DNA from 3 places in the Ventrimonas sp. genome. Region 3 is predicted to be linked to each of the others. Evidence: riboswitches for the same ligand, from Rfam matches in the RefSeq annotation. Region 3 holds a riboswitch; each other region holds the start of a gene.

Region 1 (5,600 bases), on a different contig from region 3:
ATTTCTGCCCTGAATTTTTTTTATTGAATTTTTTGAGGATTTTTATTTCTTTTTCTGAAGCTCATCAATCAGAAATCCAATCGCAATGCCGAAGCAGATACATACCGCCAGATGGTCCGTCGCAATACCAATGATCACGCCAATGATAGTTCCGATCCACCAGGCATCGCCGCCTTTTTTATTTTTCTTTTTAGACATGTTCTTTCTCACTTTCTGCATCTTCTAAATATTCTTCCAAAACACTTTTTCCAAGGCTGCCATCCGGCATCACGTACTGACCGTCCCGAATTTCGTTGATACCGCCACCATAATGCCAGCCTTTTGATTCGAAAAATGTAAAGAGCGCATCGCAAAATTCATCCTCTGTGACAGCTTCTGGGACTTCTACGCATCCATTCAGCTCAAATTCTTTTGACATTGGTTTTCTCTCCCCTTGTGTTGCAGATAGACAAATTGGAATTTATATTTTTTTCTGCAAATAAATCATATCTACCAGTTGAGTACCTGCTTCATATATTGAATGGTCATAATTATCCGTGAAGAAGTTTTTAATGCTATGCGAACGAATAAATCCACACTTCTCATAAAAAGGAATTGTCAACGGACTATCCCCTGTGCCAACTTGAAATATAGAATACTTCCCTTTGTATGTCGTAGCAACGAAGTCAATTAGTGCTTTACCATAACCCTTTCCCTGATATTCGGGTTCAGTTGCAATGTTTTTGATTTCAAGGACACCGTTCCCCTCGTCTGTTATCACACATTCGCACTTAACTCCATCATCGTCCAAAACATACATTGTCCCCTTATTAAGATACCTGTCTATCATATCCTCTTGCTCATTCCACACCAGTATCAGCTGCAAGCTTTAGGCACTCTGTGTAGCAGTTTGCCAACAGGTCTTCATCTTCTTTTGTGACTTTCCATTGTATAATAGGTCCTACCGTATGAAGAATATATTTTGTCGGAAGATTGTATCCCGATGTTATCTTTGCTTTGCCGGTCTCTTCTTCATGCCCCTGCTTTGCCATAATTTCATGCATTTTCAGACGAAGTTCCATTCCAGCATAAGTATGAATAAAGTTATCAATACAGGCATGCATCGGTGAAAAACAACCAAGCATTCGTGCAAATGATGGACTCAAAGGAACCAGAAACTCTAAAAATGCCAACACATATGATATAGCTGCCAGTAGAGCTGTCATTGTTATCGTCCTTGTAGAAACTAAATTTTTTCTTGTTTTAATAGTTGCTGTATTGTTACTCATAAATCTCCTTTTTGTGAGATATGCCTGAATTTAAAACAGCCCGCAGGACGAGATTCCCTGCGGGACTTGTTTTATCATATCTTCTCTCATCCGGACTTTACCGTCGGTTATGGAATTGCACCATATCAGCTTTTGCTCGCAGACTATACTGCCGGTCAGGAATTACACCTTGCCCCGAAGACTGTAATTTTTTCTGTTAATTATCTTTAAAATTCATAAGGTGGATTTCCAGAGAAATCTGCGATTAAACCATGCGGATTTTCAAGATAGAATACCTCAAAAATAGGATTATCTGCTGTCTGGTACTGTCCCTTAACGATAGGGTTGTTCATGCATCCTTCCTTTACACTCTTGTTGTCCTCAAATACTGCTTTACCATGAAGACGAATCCATGCGTATTCAGGGGAAGATACTGATACTTCTACTTCAGGATTCGCTAACATATCCTTGTAAACATCCTTTGTGTTGTTAGTACAGAACCAAAGCTTTCCGTCCTGCTCAAAACAGAACATGAATGGACGGCATTTTGCCTTTCCATCTCTTCCGACGGTTGCTAAATACTGAACCGGGTTTTTCTGTAAAAATTCTACTACTTTCTGCATTTTAAATTACCTCCTTGATATGTTGTAACAACGATTATTACATCTTGTAGCTATACAATATCATCCGTTTAATGTAATGTCAATAGTTACATCAAATTTTTTGTAACTTTTTTTGTTACAACTCCTTTTGAAGATTTTACATTGATTATGAAAAACGAAAAGGCTCCGGAAATTGTGATGATATAATCACTCATCCGAAGCCTTCTGTAGGCTACTCTTCCTCTGTATACACTGCAATATCTTTTTTCACATCAGCAAGTGTCATTTCTGAAAGTTTTTCCTCCATTGCCTTCTGTACTTCTAACAGTCTCTTATCAAGAACATGGTGAATATTCTTTCCTACCGGACATTTCTGATTGGGATTCTCATGAAAATGAAACAGTTCTTCATCTGGTGCACATTCCACTGCTTTATACACATCAAGGAATGTAATCTGCTCCAATGGTCTGGTAATTGTCACACCGCCTGTCCCTCTTGCAACTTCAATAAGACCAGCAGCCTTTAATTGTTGCAATATTTTACGAACAATCACCGGATTAGTTCCAATGCTTGCTGCCATAAAATCACTAGTCATCTTCTGATCCGAAAATGTATCTATACAGGCAAACATATGGATTGCCATTGTAAATCTGCTTGAAATCTGCATTATAAACACCTCTCTTTGACAGTAATCATATCAAAAAACAGATGTAATTTCAATGGTTACATTGTTGTTGAAAACTTAATATAAATACAATCAATAGTCTGCTTTAGAAAAAACAGGAAGATACTTTACAAAATCTTCCTGTTTTCTTTTTGTTTTAGTAATATCCTCGTTCCTCCCGCCAGTCTTTCACATAACATCGGATTCCGATATAGACCACGTGCACAAGAAGTAACAGTAGAATAAGGTTCATCGGAATGATTGATTTTATCCATTTTCCGAAGTAGATTGCAATAGCTGTACTCATTATCGCCATCATGATACTGATGATATCCCAGCAATATTTCCGGTAGATTTTCCCCACCTGATAACCAATCCAGACTATCGGTAATCCCGTCATGATGAATAAAATTCCCATAACAATAACTGCGATCAGCCAGTACACAATCTCGGAAATGATACTATTTGAAATTCTATTGCTTAATTGTCCGAAAGAATCTGCACCTGTCACAAACTCTTGAAGCAGACTTACAATTCCTTTTCCTATCGTGCCGAAAAAAGTGATACTGTCGTTAAGAAAAGCAGGAGAAAGGATAGCAGCGAACAGTGTAGTGGATGTGCTGTACCACGCCAACAAAAACATAATACTTTCATAACCAGTCGTCATATTTTTATATTTTTTCTCCAACTGAATTTTTCGGTTATCGCATTTCTCTTTTGCTTTTTGGTAAACAGTACGGTCACATTTTTCGCATTTCTCATAAGGCACTTTTTTTGCAACAGCTACCTCTACCGTCTTTTGGTTTGTCAGTGCATAAAGTTTTTCCTGTTCTGCTTTTTCATACTTAAATTTCCATGCCACGACTTCTGCGTCGGCTCTTTTCCTGCTGTCTGCCTCGCTGGTCAATCGTTCCTCTGTTTGCCTTAATCTTGTCCGCAATGCTTCGATATTCTCGGCTCTGTTTTCGCTGTTCAATTTCTCGTTCAAGGTCAGCGATTCGCTTAGCTGCCTGTTCAGTTCCTGGATTGTCTGGTCTTTCTGATCCAGTTCGTCCTGCATCTGTTCGGTCATCAGCAGAAGTTCTTCCACCTGCCCGACGTTCTCTAAGTTTCTGCATCCGTTCATCAATCTCCCTCGCTTTCTCTATGGGGAGGACTTATTCTATGACAGGAACCACAATACTTTCCGACGGGAGTATTCAGATTGTTATTCCACTTCCGCCAGTTACCAAGAAAAATCATCAGCAAATCTGCTGGAAAAAAACTGCTGATGACAAGAAAACACCTTTCGTGCGGCCTTCTTCGCAGTACGGACATTATGAAAAGGATTGCTCTGTTTTCTTGAAGTCACTTGGTATTGATCAGCCAGTCAATGTAGCTGCAAAGTTCTATATGCCGACCCGACGGCGTGTGGATCTGACCAATCTCAATGAAGCCCTACACGATATTCTGGTCAATTATGGGATTTTGACAGATGATAACGCTAAGATTATCGTTTCCACCGATGGGAGCCGCGTGTACTGGGATAAAGAGAATCCGCGCACTGAGGTAATTATTACAGCGGTAGAGGGAACATTTGGATGAGAAACCGAAAAACGAACTCAGTTCTTTTTGAATATGAAAAGGAGCCTGAGATTTCTCTCAGACTCCTTGCTTTTTGAATGAAAATATACTATCTTGCCATACCTTCTACATAGCAGCCTAACGGAAGATCTGCCACGCTTCCGTCGTTGAAGAACATCCACTTGCCATCTACCTCAACCCAACCGGTTGCCATGGTTCCTTTTAAAGCACCCTCTGTCGGATTCAGATAATACTGATGACCGCTTGCATCTGTAAATAATCCAGTAGACATGTTCATATCAGCCCCGAAGTAATACCAGTATAAAGTGCCATTGTAGCTGATTTGCTGCCACTCTTCTTTTGCTTTCTGCCCGTTTGCTTTCGTAAAGGTCCAGTTTGCGCCATTGGATCCCCAAGTAGAAGGAGTGCCGTTGCTGCTGGAAGTATCATCGTCATCAGAAGAAGATGTATAAACAGCTTTTGTCTCGATTGCCTTAATCAGCGCCTCAATATTAACGCCGCCACCTGCCGGGATGGTTACGGAATATGTACCGTCTGCATTTTTGACAAGAGATGCAGTTGCCTTGCCAGCTTTAATCTCGGATACTTCATAACCGTCCTTTGTTGCAACGTGAATGGTAATGGTTTCAGTAGCTTTTCCAACTTCGTACAGTCCACTCTTATCTTTATCTAAGGATCCACCACCAACTTTGGTAACAGTGATTGTACCATTTCCGTTCAGGCTCTCCGTATTGGTGCTGACAATGTATTTGATATTGTCAAGAACTTCCTTCTTCAGATCATCTGAAACTTTGGTTGGGTCTGTCCCGTCCGGAGTTCCCATAATATCCAGTTTATTGATATTTTCAATTTCACCGATAATGATTTCCGGTAAGTTGGTCACTTTACCTTCATCATCAATTCTTACTGTTATCTGAGCGTTATTTTTCTCATTTTCAATTTTTCCGGCAATCGCAAGTTCTGAATCCGCATTTTTGTTCTCTGACACGTCTAAAATAACATCCTCGCCACCAGCCGCTTTAACATTGCCGCCAATGATTGTAGTCGTTTTTTCCGTTCCGAAAATTCCAACAGTTGTGCCACCGTTACTCGTTATATCTCCTTTTATAGAAATATCAGAATCTTCATTTTTAATCCCAGAATATCCATATGCGTTACCATCTACGCTGACATTAGCATCCCATGCATCAACTGCCGTTGATTCCGTACTTTTAACATTGCCACCTACAATTACGTCAGCATTTTCAGCATACACTCCGGTTCCTTCTGCTGATACATTGCCACCTACTGTAACTTTAGCAATTTCTTCTTTTTTACCAGCATCTGGATTTTCAGTAGTTCCGATTGCTCTTACTCCTGCTTCTTTACCGCTTACATTGCCTCCTACTTCTACGATTGAATCATTTGAAGCATCAACCCCGATAAAATCATCAGATGTAACGTCACCTTTCACCGTAACTTTAGTTGCTCCGGTTGCATCTGTAGCTCTATCTGTTTTATTCG
Region 2 (5,600 bases), on a different contig from region 3:
CATGATGCTGCATCTTAGGATCTACCGCAAGATAGATGATATGGAGACGCTGATTCTGGTGCAGCTGGTCTGTCCAGCTGGAATTTAAATAGTCCACGCCCTTTAAAAAGTTGTGAAAGGTTCTTAGGGTGTGATCCTCCCTGATGAGGTAGGTGTCGGTCTGGAGCGTGGCCCGGGCTTCTGCAAAATAGAACTGGAAAATGTTGTAGGGTTCGGCCTCGTCAGAGACAACCAGTATTCCGTTTAAGTCGGCACTGTCGGAGAAAATCTCGCAGGTTTCGTAAAATTCATCCATATCGCAGTGGAAAAGCTCCGGCATAAGGCGCTCACGGACTTCAGGATCCGGAATCAGAGTCTCATAGAGCGGGTCGTGTTTGAAGCAGGCATACAAAAGCTGCTCCAGCTTTGGCAGATCTTCACGCTGTACGCGGTATAGTTTATCACTTTCCATAGTATGTTCAGACGAAGCTTCGTCTGTCCTTTCTGTATTTCATGATATTGTTGGTAAAAACTCAGATCAGAAACTGGTCATGCACCAGACTCTGGATCTGATCGGTGGTCTGCAGCAGCAGGCGGCACTGATCCTGGAAAATCCTGGTCAGATGACTGATCTCACCGGAGAGCGAAATCTCGTCTGGCTTTTCCTCTTTTTTCTGAAGCAGGTCCTTCACCAGAGCATAGATATTCTCGTGCGGCATCAGACGCCGGTATCCCCATTTCAGGCGGTCCTGCGGCTGATTTAACACATAGTCGGTGAAATGGTTGTAAACCTCTTCATCAAACATGAAAGCGTAGGCATTGTTGTCTACCTGATAGAGCTTTCGCAGGGCAGAAGAGAGGTTCTGCTCCTTTAAGTTGGCAATGGCACCGCCGATCAGGCGGATGTTCTGCAGCAGGATTTCATGCGGGTAATGGACATTGCCGTACCAGTCAATGCGTACCAGCTCATCCTGGGCGTATTTGAAACGGCGCAGGGCTTCTTTTTCGGCGTCCCTGGATTCCAGATACAGGCATTCGGCCTCTTCCTGTCTTCCCTCTGACAGAAGCGCACGATAATGACTGTTTAAGCTTCTGCGGGATTCATAACGGCTTTCCGCTACATTCGTTGCATCGGAGAGCATTTTTTCCAGGTCAGAAATCTTTTCTGCCAGAGAAGCCAGAGTCATAGGACTGATGAGATCCATGGCAACGAAGGAACGGAGAATCTCACTGGATGTGTTGTAGCCGTCCAGGGCACGCTTCATGACCGGAGCGGAGCATAACGGAATGACGCAGGTTTCGTCAAGAGCCATGATGAGAAGAGCGAAGAGCTCATGATGAAGCCGGTAGACCTGCTCATCATAAAAGGCATCGTTATCAAACTGAGAGTGATAGTGAGTCTCCATAAAGCTTCCGCCCGTAAAATCGTTGACCATGGACGGTATGCCGGCAATGGCCATGGAAAAGTCATCGGACCAGGTCTCGATCGGGGACGTGACGCGGGTCTCCTCCGGGTATGCCTGGGTCAGATCCGGAAGCTCAGATAAGTATTCCTCCAGAAACCGTGTATATTCGTAGCAGCTGCGGATGCGTGCGCGGGTACCGTGCGCCAGGGCCGGAAGCTCGAAGTTTAAGTCAGCAATGACCTTTCCTACCCATTCCGGGTGTGCAGTGAACACCTGCTCGTATGCACCGGTGGACCAGTCAAAGTTGGAATCCACAACCCCCCATTCCTCAGCAGCCATGGCGCAGATCACAATGGTATTATTCGGTGTAAAACCACTTGCGAGAAGTGCTTTCGCGATGCCAAACATCAGGGCAATGGCCGTATTGTCATCCTGAAAGCCGCTGAAGTAAGAATCATAGTGGGCAGACAGTAAAACCATGCGGTCCGGATGACGGCCGGGAATACTTCCCACGATGTTGTAGGTGGTACAGTCCCGGGTGACACGGCTGTCTGCATCCAGGGTGATGGTTATCTCGGCAGTGCGCTCCAAAAGCTCTTTTAAGGGATCGGAGTCCTTCCGGGAGATGGAGAACGCAGGTGCATTCTCCGGGCCTGCGATATCCTGGGCATTTAAGGCTTCGTCATCGATCTCTCCGTAGCCGCCGCTCTGCACAGCGATCAGCGCAGCAGCGCCCTTTAAGTGTGCCTGGTAAACCGGGTAATTGATCCACCATTCATCGCGCTGGTTGATATCTACGAGAACCAGCTTGCCGGTGACATCCTTCCCTTCGTAGTCAGCAGCGGTTCCCTTTCCAAGATACATCAGGGAAAATTCCTTCGGTCCGTCGGTAACAAACGTCGTCTGGTAAGCGCCAAGCTGGATCTCGTGACGAGTACCATCTTCACCGGAGTAGGAAAGAACAGCTTTTTTAAATTCCCAGCCATCTACCTTGACGGCATCTTTTCTCACATCGGAAAGGCCAATGGCTTCCATTTCCTGTTTCAGCATTTCACCGGTCTCAAACTCGGCGCGGGAACCGGCCGGACGGTAGCCCAGAACCGGATTGGTGCGAAACTGCTCCATACGCTTGGCCAGCCGGTAGGAGTAATCTATATCAAGGTTTTTCAGAATGGATTCCTGTAAGTTCATGTATGTGCAACCTCCGTTTTTACAATCAAAATGATTATAACAGATTATAACACTGAATGACAGGATAGGAAAGAAAAATGGTGAAAAAGAAAAATTCTAAAAAAACTACTTGATTTTCTGAAAATTGCGTGGTAACATTCAAATCAACAAAACAAAACAGTCTTCAGGGCGGAGTGAAATTCTCCACCGGTGGTAAAGCCCACGAGCCGCAAGGCATGATTCGGTGTAATTCCGAAGCCGACAGTACAGTCTGGATGAAAGAAGAAAAACGATGTGCATTTCCGGTGGGAATGTACCGTATCAAGTTAGAATCGAAGCTCTGGAATTCAAATTCCGGAGCTTTTTCTTTTTTTGGACCTGGGACCTGCAAAGGGAGGCATGTAATTTTGACGGAATATGAATGGATGCGCCGGGCCATAGAGCTGGCAAAACAAGGAGAGGGCTGGACAAGTCCAAATCCGCTGGTTGGCGCTGTGATCGTAAAGCAAGGACAGATCATTGGAGAAGGCTATCATGCCAGATATGGTGAATATCATGCAGAACGAAATGCCCTGATGGCCTGCACAGAACCGGCAGAGGGGGCGGATCTGTATGTAACGCTGGAGCCATGCTGCCATTACGGGAAGCAGCCGCCTTGTGTGGAGGCCATTGTGCAGGCCGGGATCCGGAGGGTGTTCGTTGGTTCGGATGATCCGAATCCGCTGGTAGCAGGAAAAGGGATCCGGTATCTGCGGGAGCGGGGCATCACAGTGGAAACCCATGTGCTGAAAGAGGAATGCGATCGTTTGAATCCGGTATTTTTTCATTACATCCGAAAAAAAACGCCCTACGTGGTTATGAAATATGCCATGACGATGGATGGAAAGATTGCTGCCTATACCGGCGCGTCGAAGTGGGTTACCGGAGAGCAGGCCAGGGCATATGTTCAGCAGGAGCGGCACCGCTATCGGGGAATTATGGTGGGAGTCGGTACCGTGCTGACAGATGACCCCATGTTAAGCTGCAGGATGCCCGGCGGGAGAAATCCGGTGCGGATTATCTGTGACACGCATTTGCGGACACCGGTTTCTTCTCAGGTTGTGAAGACGGCAAAAGAAATCCCTACGATCCTGGCAGTCTGTGAGACAGACAGGAGCAGATACCAGCCTTATGAAGAGGCCGGATGTCAGATCCTGACACTGCCTGATGCTGATGGCCATCTGGATCTGAATGCCCTTATGGAAAAGCTTGGGGAAGAACGGATCGACAGTGTTCTCTTAGAGGGCGGAGGAACCCTGAACTGGGCAGCCTTAAAAAGCGGAATCGTACGTGAGGTACATGCTTATATGGCACCAAAGCTTTTTGGCGGCTCGGAGGCAAAAACTCCGGTGGAAGGCCGGGGCGTGCCTGACCCTGCAGAGGCGGTACATTTAAAGGTCAGGGAAATCCGTCACCTGGGAGAGGATTTACTGATTGAAAGTGAGGTGCAGGATGTTTACGGGAATTGTTGAAGAAATCGGAACGCTCAAAAGGATTGTCTGGGGCACCCATTCGGCGGCACTCACCATTCAGGCAGATCGTGTTCTTTCGGACGCGGCAGTAGGTGACAGCATAGCAGTGAACGGAATCTGCCTGACGGTCACGAGTCTGGGAAATGCAGCTTTTACGGCAGATGTGATGCACGAGACGCTGAACCGTTCCTCCTTAAAAGGGGCAAAGCCCGGCATGCATGTGAACCTGGAGCGTGCTATGGCAGCAGGAGGACGGTTCGGAGGCCACATTGTGAGCGGCCACGTTGACGGAACCGGAACAATCCGGGAAATCCGGACGGATGACAATGCCGTGTGGTATACGATCAGTGCGGAGCCAAAGCTTCTTCGCTATATCGTAGAGAAAGGCTCCATCACCATCGACGGTATCAGCCTGACGGTGGCAGCTGCAGCTGCAGACCACTTTTCTGTATCCACGATCCCGCATACAAATGCGGTGACAACGCTTGGAGAACGGAAGGTTGGAGATCTGGTCAATCTGGAAACCGATATCATCGGAAAATATGTGGAGAGACTTATGCGTCCGGAAGAACCGGAGACGCAGCAGAATACAGGAGCCGGCATGAAGCATAAGACAGAAGCATCCGCTGGCGGCATCACGAAAGAATTTTTGACCAAATATGGTTTTTAGGATACAGGAAGGAGAATAAGCATTATGATTCAGTACAATACAGTAGAGGAAGCATTGGAAGAGCTTCGAAAGGGACATGTCATCCTGGTGACAGACGATGCAGACCGGGAAAATGAGGGTGATTTTATCTGTGCGGCAGAGTACGCTACTACCGAGAATATTAATTTCATGGCAACACACGGAAAAGGCCTGATCTGTATGCCGATGTCTGCAGCTTATGCGGAAAAGCTCCAGTTTCCGCAGATGGTTTCGAACAATACGGACAATCATGAAACTGCATTTACGGTTTCTGTGGACTGTGTCGATACTACGACCGGTATTTCTGCGGCGGAACGCTCTGTGACGGCATTGCGCTGTGTAGCCGATGATGCAAAGCCGGCAGATTTTCGCAGACCGGGTCATATGTTCCCACTGGTGGCAAAGAAAAACGGAGTGCTGGAGCGAAACGGACATACAGAAGCAACCGTTGATCTGTGCCGCCTGGCCGGTTTAAAGGAATGCGGCCTCTGCTGTGAGATCATGCGGGAGGACGGAACGATGATGCGCACTTCGGAGTTGATAGAGCTGGCGAAAAAGTGGGATCTGAAATTTATCACGATCCAGGCTCTGCAAGCATATCGGAAATGCCATGAGAAGCTGGTGGACCGGGTGACCGTAACCCGCATGCCGACAAAATATGGAGAATTTACGGCATACGGATTTGTAAACCGTCTAAACGGCGAGCATCATGTGGCACTGGTGAAGGGCAGCATCGGCGATGGTGAGGATGTTCTTTGCCGTATTCACTCAGAGTGTCTGACAGGTGATACCTTCGGTTCCCTGCGCTGTGACTGCGGACAGCAGTTTGCCGCAGCTATGACCCAG
Region 3 (5,600 bases):
GGTACTGCAGATCATAATCCGGCACCTTCTCATGCATATAGGAGCCTTTGAGAACCTTCAGAAATCCCAGCTGAAACTGCTCTGGCTCCATGGAATAGACATCGTTGAAGGATCGGCCAAAGGAGTCATAATCCTCAAAGGGCAGACCCGCGATCAGGTCCAGATGCTGATGCACATTTTTTCCGGCATTGATCCGCTCAACCACATAGCGCAGCCGGTCCAGATCCATCTTGCGCCGGATTGCCTTAATCGTATCCGGATTGGTACTCTGCACGCCAATCTCCAGCTGGATCAGCCCCGGCCGCATCCGGCTGATCAGGTCCAGCTCTTCCTCATCCAGAAGATCTGCCGTAATCTCAAAATGAAAGTTGGTGACACCGTTGTCATGCTCCAGAATATGCTTCCAGATTGCCATGGCATGACTCTTTTTCGCATTAAACGTACGGTCCACAAACTTAACCTGCGGCACCTTCTTTTCCAGGAAAAAGTCCAGTTCCGGAAGCACCAGCTTCAGATCCCGGAAACGAACAGACTTATCAATGGAGGAGAGACAGTAGCTGCAGGAAAACGGACATCCGCGGCTGCTTTCATAATAAACAATGCGGTTTTCAAATCCTTTTAAACTCGGATACAGAAACGGGATCCGGCTCATGTCCATGACCGGACGGACAGGCTGGTCGCAGAGTTTCCCATCCGCACCGTGATAGGTCAGGCCTGCCACCTGAGACATGCGGTACCAGAATTCCGCAGTGCATGCTTCATCCGGCGCTTCTGCTGCGGCATCCTTACCGCATGCAGAACCTGTCGGAGCACTTCTCCGCCCTAAACGCTGCATCTGCCGCACTGTGCATCCCAATGTCCGGTAGCAGTTTAAAAGGGCCGCGAACATCTCCTCGCCTTCGCCCTTCATGACACCGAATACCTCCGGCTCCCGGACAAGAAGCTGTGGCGCATCATAGGAAACCTCCGGGCCTCCAAGCCAGATATCCGTCTCCGGCAATACCTTGTGGATGTCCCGTACCAGATCCAGCACATAGGCAATGTTCCAGATATAGCAGGAAATTCCTACTATATCCGGCTTTCTCCGGTAAATATCTTCTAAAATCAGTTCCATCTGGTTATTGATGGTGTACTCTGCAATCTCTACAAAGGGTGCGCAAGGGAGACCATCCTCTCGCGGATCCTGGTCTCCCTGCACTGCTTCTGCCGCGCCCTGAGACTCGGCAAACATTTTTAAACTGTACACTCCCGGATTGGAGTGAATGTATTTGGCGTTGATCGCCGTCAGTAAAAACTTCATCTTATACGTCAATCTCTATCTTTCTTCCGGTCTGGTCGTACTGGTAATACCGCACGCCTGCCGCATTCAGCATGCGCTTGGATGCCCGCACGGACGGAGAATCCGGATATTTATCTTCCTTATAGATGATGGTCTTGATTCCAGCCTGAATGATAGCCTTTGCACACTCATTGCACGGGAAAAGAGTCACGTAAATCTTGCTGCCCTCCAAGCTTCCTCCCCGGTAATTTAAGATGGCGTTCAGCTCACTGTGGGTCACATACAGATATTTGGTGCTGTACGGATCGTCTGCTTCCTGCTCACGTCCCCACGGGAACTCATCATCGGAGCAACCCTTCGGGAACCCATTATATCCCATAGACATAATCTTGTTATCCTGACTGACAATGCAGGCTCCCACCTGGGTATTGGGGTCTTTGGAACGACGTCCGGACAGATCCGCCACACCCATAAAATATTCGTCCCAGGAAATATAATCCACACGTTTCTTGGAATTGCTCATCGTACGCTTCCTCCCGTTTCTTTCTCATTATCACAGTGCCCTGCTCCTGTCATCGCATCAGGGAATATCTCTTTTTCGCTTGTTCTATTCTCTGTCATCTCATACGTTCAGTATATGATAGCCTGCCGCTTTCGTCAGACGGTTCATGATAGCCTGCCCCAGATGATCCTTGGAAAAGCTTTCCGAATAAATGCAGTCCACATTCAGATCATCAAACTCCCTTAACACGGCGAACAGATTGTGGGCAATGGTCTCCTCCTTCGCGCGCAGTCCCACGCTGCGGACTTCACCCTGCGGATAACGCACTCTTGTCTCATCCGTGCATATCACACCAACCATTTTGCCTTCTGCAAGCTTCTCTTTTACCAGATTATTGATGACCTCCACTACTCTGTCCGTCTCACCCTCTACCAGCTGCAGGTCCGCATGAGGTGCATAGTGGCGGTACTTCATGCCCGGTGCCTTCGGCCGCAAGTCTGCGCTCGGCGGTGCCTGAATAGCCGGATCGATCTCTACTCTGCCTACAGTCTCCCGCAGCATCTCCATGGTGATGGCCCCCGGACGAAGCAGCGTCGGAACATCGCCGGAGACATCCACAATGGTGGATTCCACGCCGATTCCCACCGGACCGCCATCCAGGATCATCTCAATCTTGCCTTCCATATCCTGCCATACGTGCTGTGCCGTAGTCGGACTCGGTCTTCCGGAGGTATTGGCACTCGGTGCTGCCACCGGAACTCCCGCCAGCTTGATGAGCCGGTTTGCTACCGGGTCACTCGGCATGCGGACTGCCACCGTATCCAGGCCACCCGTGGTTCCATAAGGCACAATGTCACTCTTCGGAAATACCATGGTGAGCGGCCCCGGCCAGTATGCCTCTGCCAGCTTTCTTCCTGCTTCCGGAATGTAAGCCACCAGCGGTTTTAATTCCTCCAGGCAGGAAATATGCGCAATCAGCGGATTGTCTGACGGACGTCCCTTCGCCGCATAGATTTTCTTTGCCGCAGTCTCATCTAAGGCATTGGCTCCAAGCCCGTATACGGTCTCCGTTGGGAATGCAACCAGTCCGCCATCCCGCAGAATCTGCGCGGCCTCTGCCAGCTCCTCATTTTTGATCTGTTTTGTATCTTCTATTTTTATCAGTTTTGTATTCATGTTTCTACCTTCTTTGCAGCTGCGCTTATATCGGTATGTTCATTACCGTTCATGCATGCACAAATTGTAACGGATTCTGCCTTATCATAGCACAAGACGCCCCTTGGTGCAAGGCACACCGCGGGGCGTCAGAAAGGATTCTGCTATGCATTTATTTGATTGCTGTTCTTCACAGCCTTATGGTTTCCCACGCTGTGGATCAGAACGCTGACACGCTTGTAAACCAGAGATGTTACTACCGACACTACAACACCTTTCACCAGGTTAAACGGTCCCACGCAGAAGAATGCGAAGGTCCATACGCTTCCAACTGCCGGATTGATGGCTGCGCCTGCTGCCAGGATAGTCTCCATCGGCATAAAATTAGAGTAAAACGGAAGCATAACCAGTGCATTGGCTGCCACTCCGACTACAGCCATCAGAACCGTTCCAGTCACAAGGCCAGTCATGGCGCCCTTGCGGGTGTGGGAAATCTTATAGATCAGCCCTGCCGGAATGACCATGGCACAGGAAATGACCAGGTTCGCAAACTCACCCACAAAACCGGTGCTGGTCGGCTTTAATACCAGCTTGACCAGAATCTTTACTACCTCCATAATGGCGCCTGCCACCGGTCCCATGGCAAATGTTCCGATCAGCACCGGAACCTCGCTGACATCCAGCCCGTAAAAGCTCGGTGCCAGGAACGGAAGCGGGAACTCAAAAAGCATCAGCACGCCGGCAAGGGCACCAAACATTCCCATTAATACCACATTTTTCGTTGTAAGCAGTTTTTCTTTCATATCTTTTTCCTCCTGAAATAGATTGGTTAAGTTCATTATTCAGAGGAATCGTGTGAAACGCAAAAACCCCCGGATATCGCTATCCGGGGGAATCAGATCATTCATGCTGCTTTTACAAACCATAAGTTAAAAGCCTTCACACAATCTCTTCTCTCATCCAGACTATACTGTCGGTTTTGGAATCTCACCAAATCAGCTGCTTTACGCAGGTCGCGGACTGTAACCGCCGGTGGGGAATCTCACCCCGCCCCGAAGAACTTATCGTGCCTTAACTATAGTACAGTTTTCCATAAAAATCAAGAGGATTTCTTCTGATTCAGAAACTCCATAATTCCCACATGGATCGTCCAGGCCAGCCGGTCCTGGTACTCTCCGGAATTCAGATTTGCAGCCTCTTTCCAGTTCGACAAAAAACCGCATTCCACAATCACGATCGGCTGCTTTACATGCAGAAGAAGGTAATAGCTTCCGTTCGGCTTTGCCTTCCGGGTATTCTTTTCTCCCAAAACATAATCAAAGCGCCTCTGCAGAATCTCTGCAAGGCGCTTTCCTCTTTCGGATGTTTTGTAATAAAAAACCTGACCACCGGATACAGACTCCTGGTGGTAGCTGTTTTGATGAATGCTCACCACCAGATCTGGCTCTGCCTCCGCAATTTTTCCGCACCGGTTCTTCATATCTGCCATTTTTTTGCTGCTGTCTGTTTCTTCGTAAAGCCCACGGTCATCCTCCCTGGTCATGACCACCGTTACATCCGAAGCCTCCAGATAGGTTTTCAGGCGACGTGCGATCTGCAGATTGATCTCCTTTTCCAGACTTCCGTCCACGCCGATCTTTCCAGGATCATTTCCACCATGACCACTGTCCAGCACCACAACCGGACGACGCGCCCCTACTGCCACTGCCTGGCCGGACACCATCAGTCCTGCCTGCCGTGACACCAGAAATACCGCTATCAAAAGCATAACTGCCATCATAAATTCCGGCATTCTCCGGCGCTGCTCCTCCCGGCTTTCATTCTTTTCCGGCTGTTCGCTCCCGATCCATCCATCTTTGCTCACCTTACCCGCTCCATTTTCACTTTTCCTGTAAAATATATGATTCAGAGCCGTGAAAAAAACATAGTTTTTCCTTCATCGGGAAATATCAGCCAGCAAGGTCTAGTTAACCTCCAGACGATTATAATCTCTCTTACCATCTTCCAGAATATACCGGAAATATTCACCCTGCTGCGTTGCCATACCATCTTCCTGCCAGAGCTCATATGCTGGATCATTCCGCACAGGCTCCTGCACCTGATACGCCGTTCCTTGATAATAATGGAATTTCAGCAACGAATACAGCTGTGCCATCTGTTCACGTTCGCTGTCCGTAAGTTCCGGCACCTCATTCAGGGACGCAATTGCCTGATTATAAAAAACACGTCTCAGAAACGGGGTCTGGAACTGTTTGAAATTCAGGAGATCTTCTTCTGTGCACTGGTTCTTCTTCGCCCAGGCCTCTACATCCAGCGATCGAGTCCGGTACAGAAAGCTTCGATCATCCCGGTAAGTCAGGATGGCATACTTGCAGGACGGTGTTGCCAGTGAAGCCGTCACCATCTCCCAGATTCCCCGATTATCCTCCGAGCGTTTGCAGTGCTGCACATGCAGATGTCCGCTCAGAAACAATGCTACATCCCAGGTTTCCAGAAGATCTATAAACTGCTCGCTATGCTCAATCGTGCATTCATCCACATAGATTTCGCTCTCATCCAGCAGATTGTGATGGGCAACAGGGATAATTTCCACCCCCGCATCCCAGGCAGCTTCCAGCTGCTGTTCCACCCACTCATAGGTTGCCTCAGAGATAGCTCCGCCCA

Evidence for each region. A riboswitch is a leader RNA that binds a small molecule or an ion and turns the genes downstream of it on or off. The one in region 3 is predicted to bind FMN.
Region 1: another riboswitch for FMN. It lies ahead of ACMP1L_RS12775 (macro domain-containing protein); the one in region 3 lies ahead of ACMP1L_RS04565 (ECF transporter S component).
Region 2: another riboswitch for FMN. It lies ahead of ribD (bifunctional diaminohydroxyphosphoribosylaminopyrimidine deaminase/5-amino-6-(5-phosphoribosylamino)uracil reductase RibD); the one in region 3 lies ahead of ACMP1L_RS04565 (ECF transporter S component).

The regions. Positions count from the first base shown of each region.
Region 1 covers NZ_DBFCCJ010000077.1:111,299-116,898, reverse strand. The annotation lists gene ACMP1L_RS12790 (hypothetical protein) at 43-198, opposite strand; gene ACMP1L_RS12785 (hypothetical protein) at 191-418, opposite strand; gene ACMP1L_RS12780 (GNAT family N-acetyltransferase) at 461-865, opposite strand; partial or broken gene ACMP1L_RS12775 (macro domain-containing protein) at 843-1,268, opposite strand; FMN riboswitch at 1,343-1,454, opposite strand; gene ACMP1L_RS12770 (pyridoxamine 5'-phosphate oxidase family protein) at 1,475-1,870, opposite strand; gene ACMP1L_RS12765 (Rrf2 family transcriptional regulator) at 2,082-2,516, opposite strand; gene ACMP1L_RS12760 (DUF6040 family protein) at 2,671-3,639, opposite strand; gene ACMP1L_RS12755 (RusA family crossover junction endodeoxyribonuclease) at 3,678-4,097, shown strand; gene ACMP1L_RS12750 (hypothetical protein) at 4,186-5,600, opposite strand, start outside.
Region 2 covers NZ_DBFCCJ010000077.1:55,874-61,473, forward strand. The annotation lists gene ACMP1L_RS12365 (GNAT family N-acetyltransferase) at 1-451, opposite strand, end outside; gene ACMP1L_RS12370 (M28 family peptidase) at 513-2,576, opposite strand; FMN riboswitch at 2,732-2,846, shown strand; gene ribD (bifunctional diaminohydroxyphosphoribosylaminopyrimidine deaminase/5-amino-6-(5-phosphoribosylamino)uracil reductase RibD) at 2,960-4,066, shown strand; gene ACMP1L_RS12380 (riboflavin synthase) at 4,047-4,736, shown strand; gene ACMP1L_RS12385 (bifunctional 3,4-dihydroxy-2-butanone-4-phosphate synthase/GTP cyclohydrolase II) at 4,761-5,600, shown strand, end outside.
Region 3 covers NZ_DBFCCJ010000026.1:31,029-36,628, reverse strand. The annotation lists gene ACMP1L_RS04580 (B12-binding domain-containing radical SAM protein) at 1-1,300, opposite strand, end outside; gene ACMP1L_RS04575 (deoxycytidylate deaminase) at 1,302-1,802, opposite strand; gene ACMP1L_RS04570 (L-threonylcarbamoyladenylate synthase) at 1,902-2,957, opposite strand; gene ACMP1L_RS04565 (ECF transporter S component) at 3,101-3,739, opposite strand; FMN riboswitch at 3,881-4,000, opposite strand; gene ACMP1L_RS04560 (N-acetylmuramoyl-L-alanine amidase) at 4,036-4,728, opposite strand; gene ACMP1L_RS04555 (metallophosphoesterase) at 4,900-5,600, opposite strand, start outside.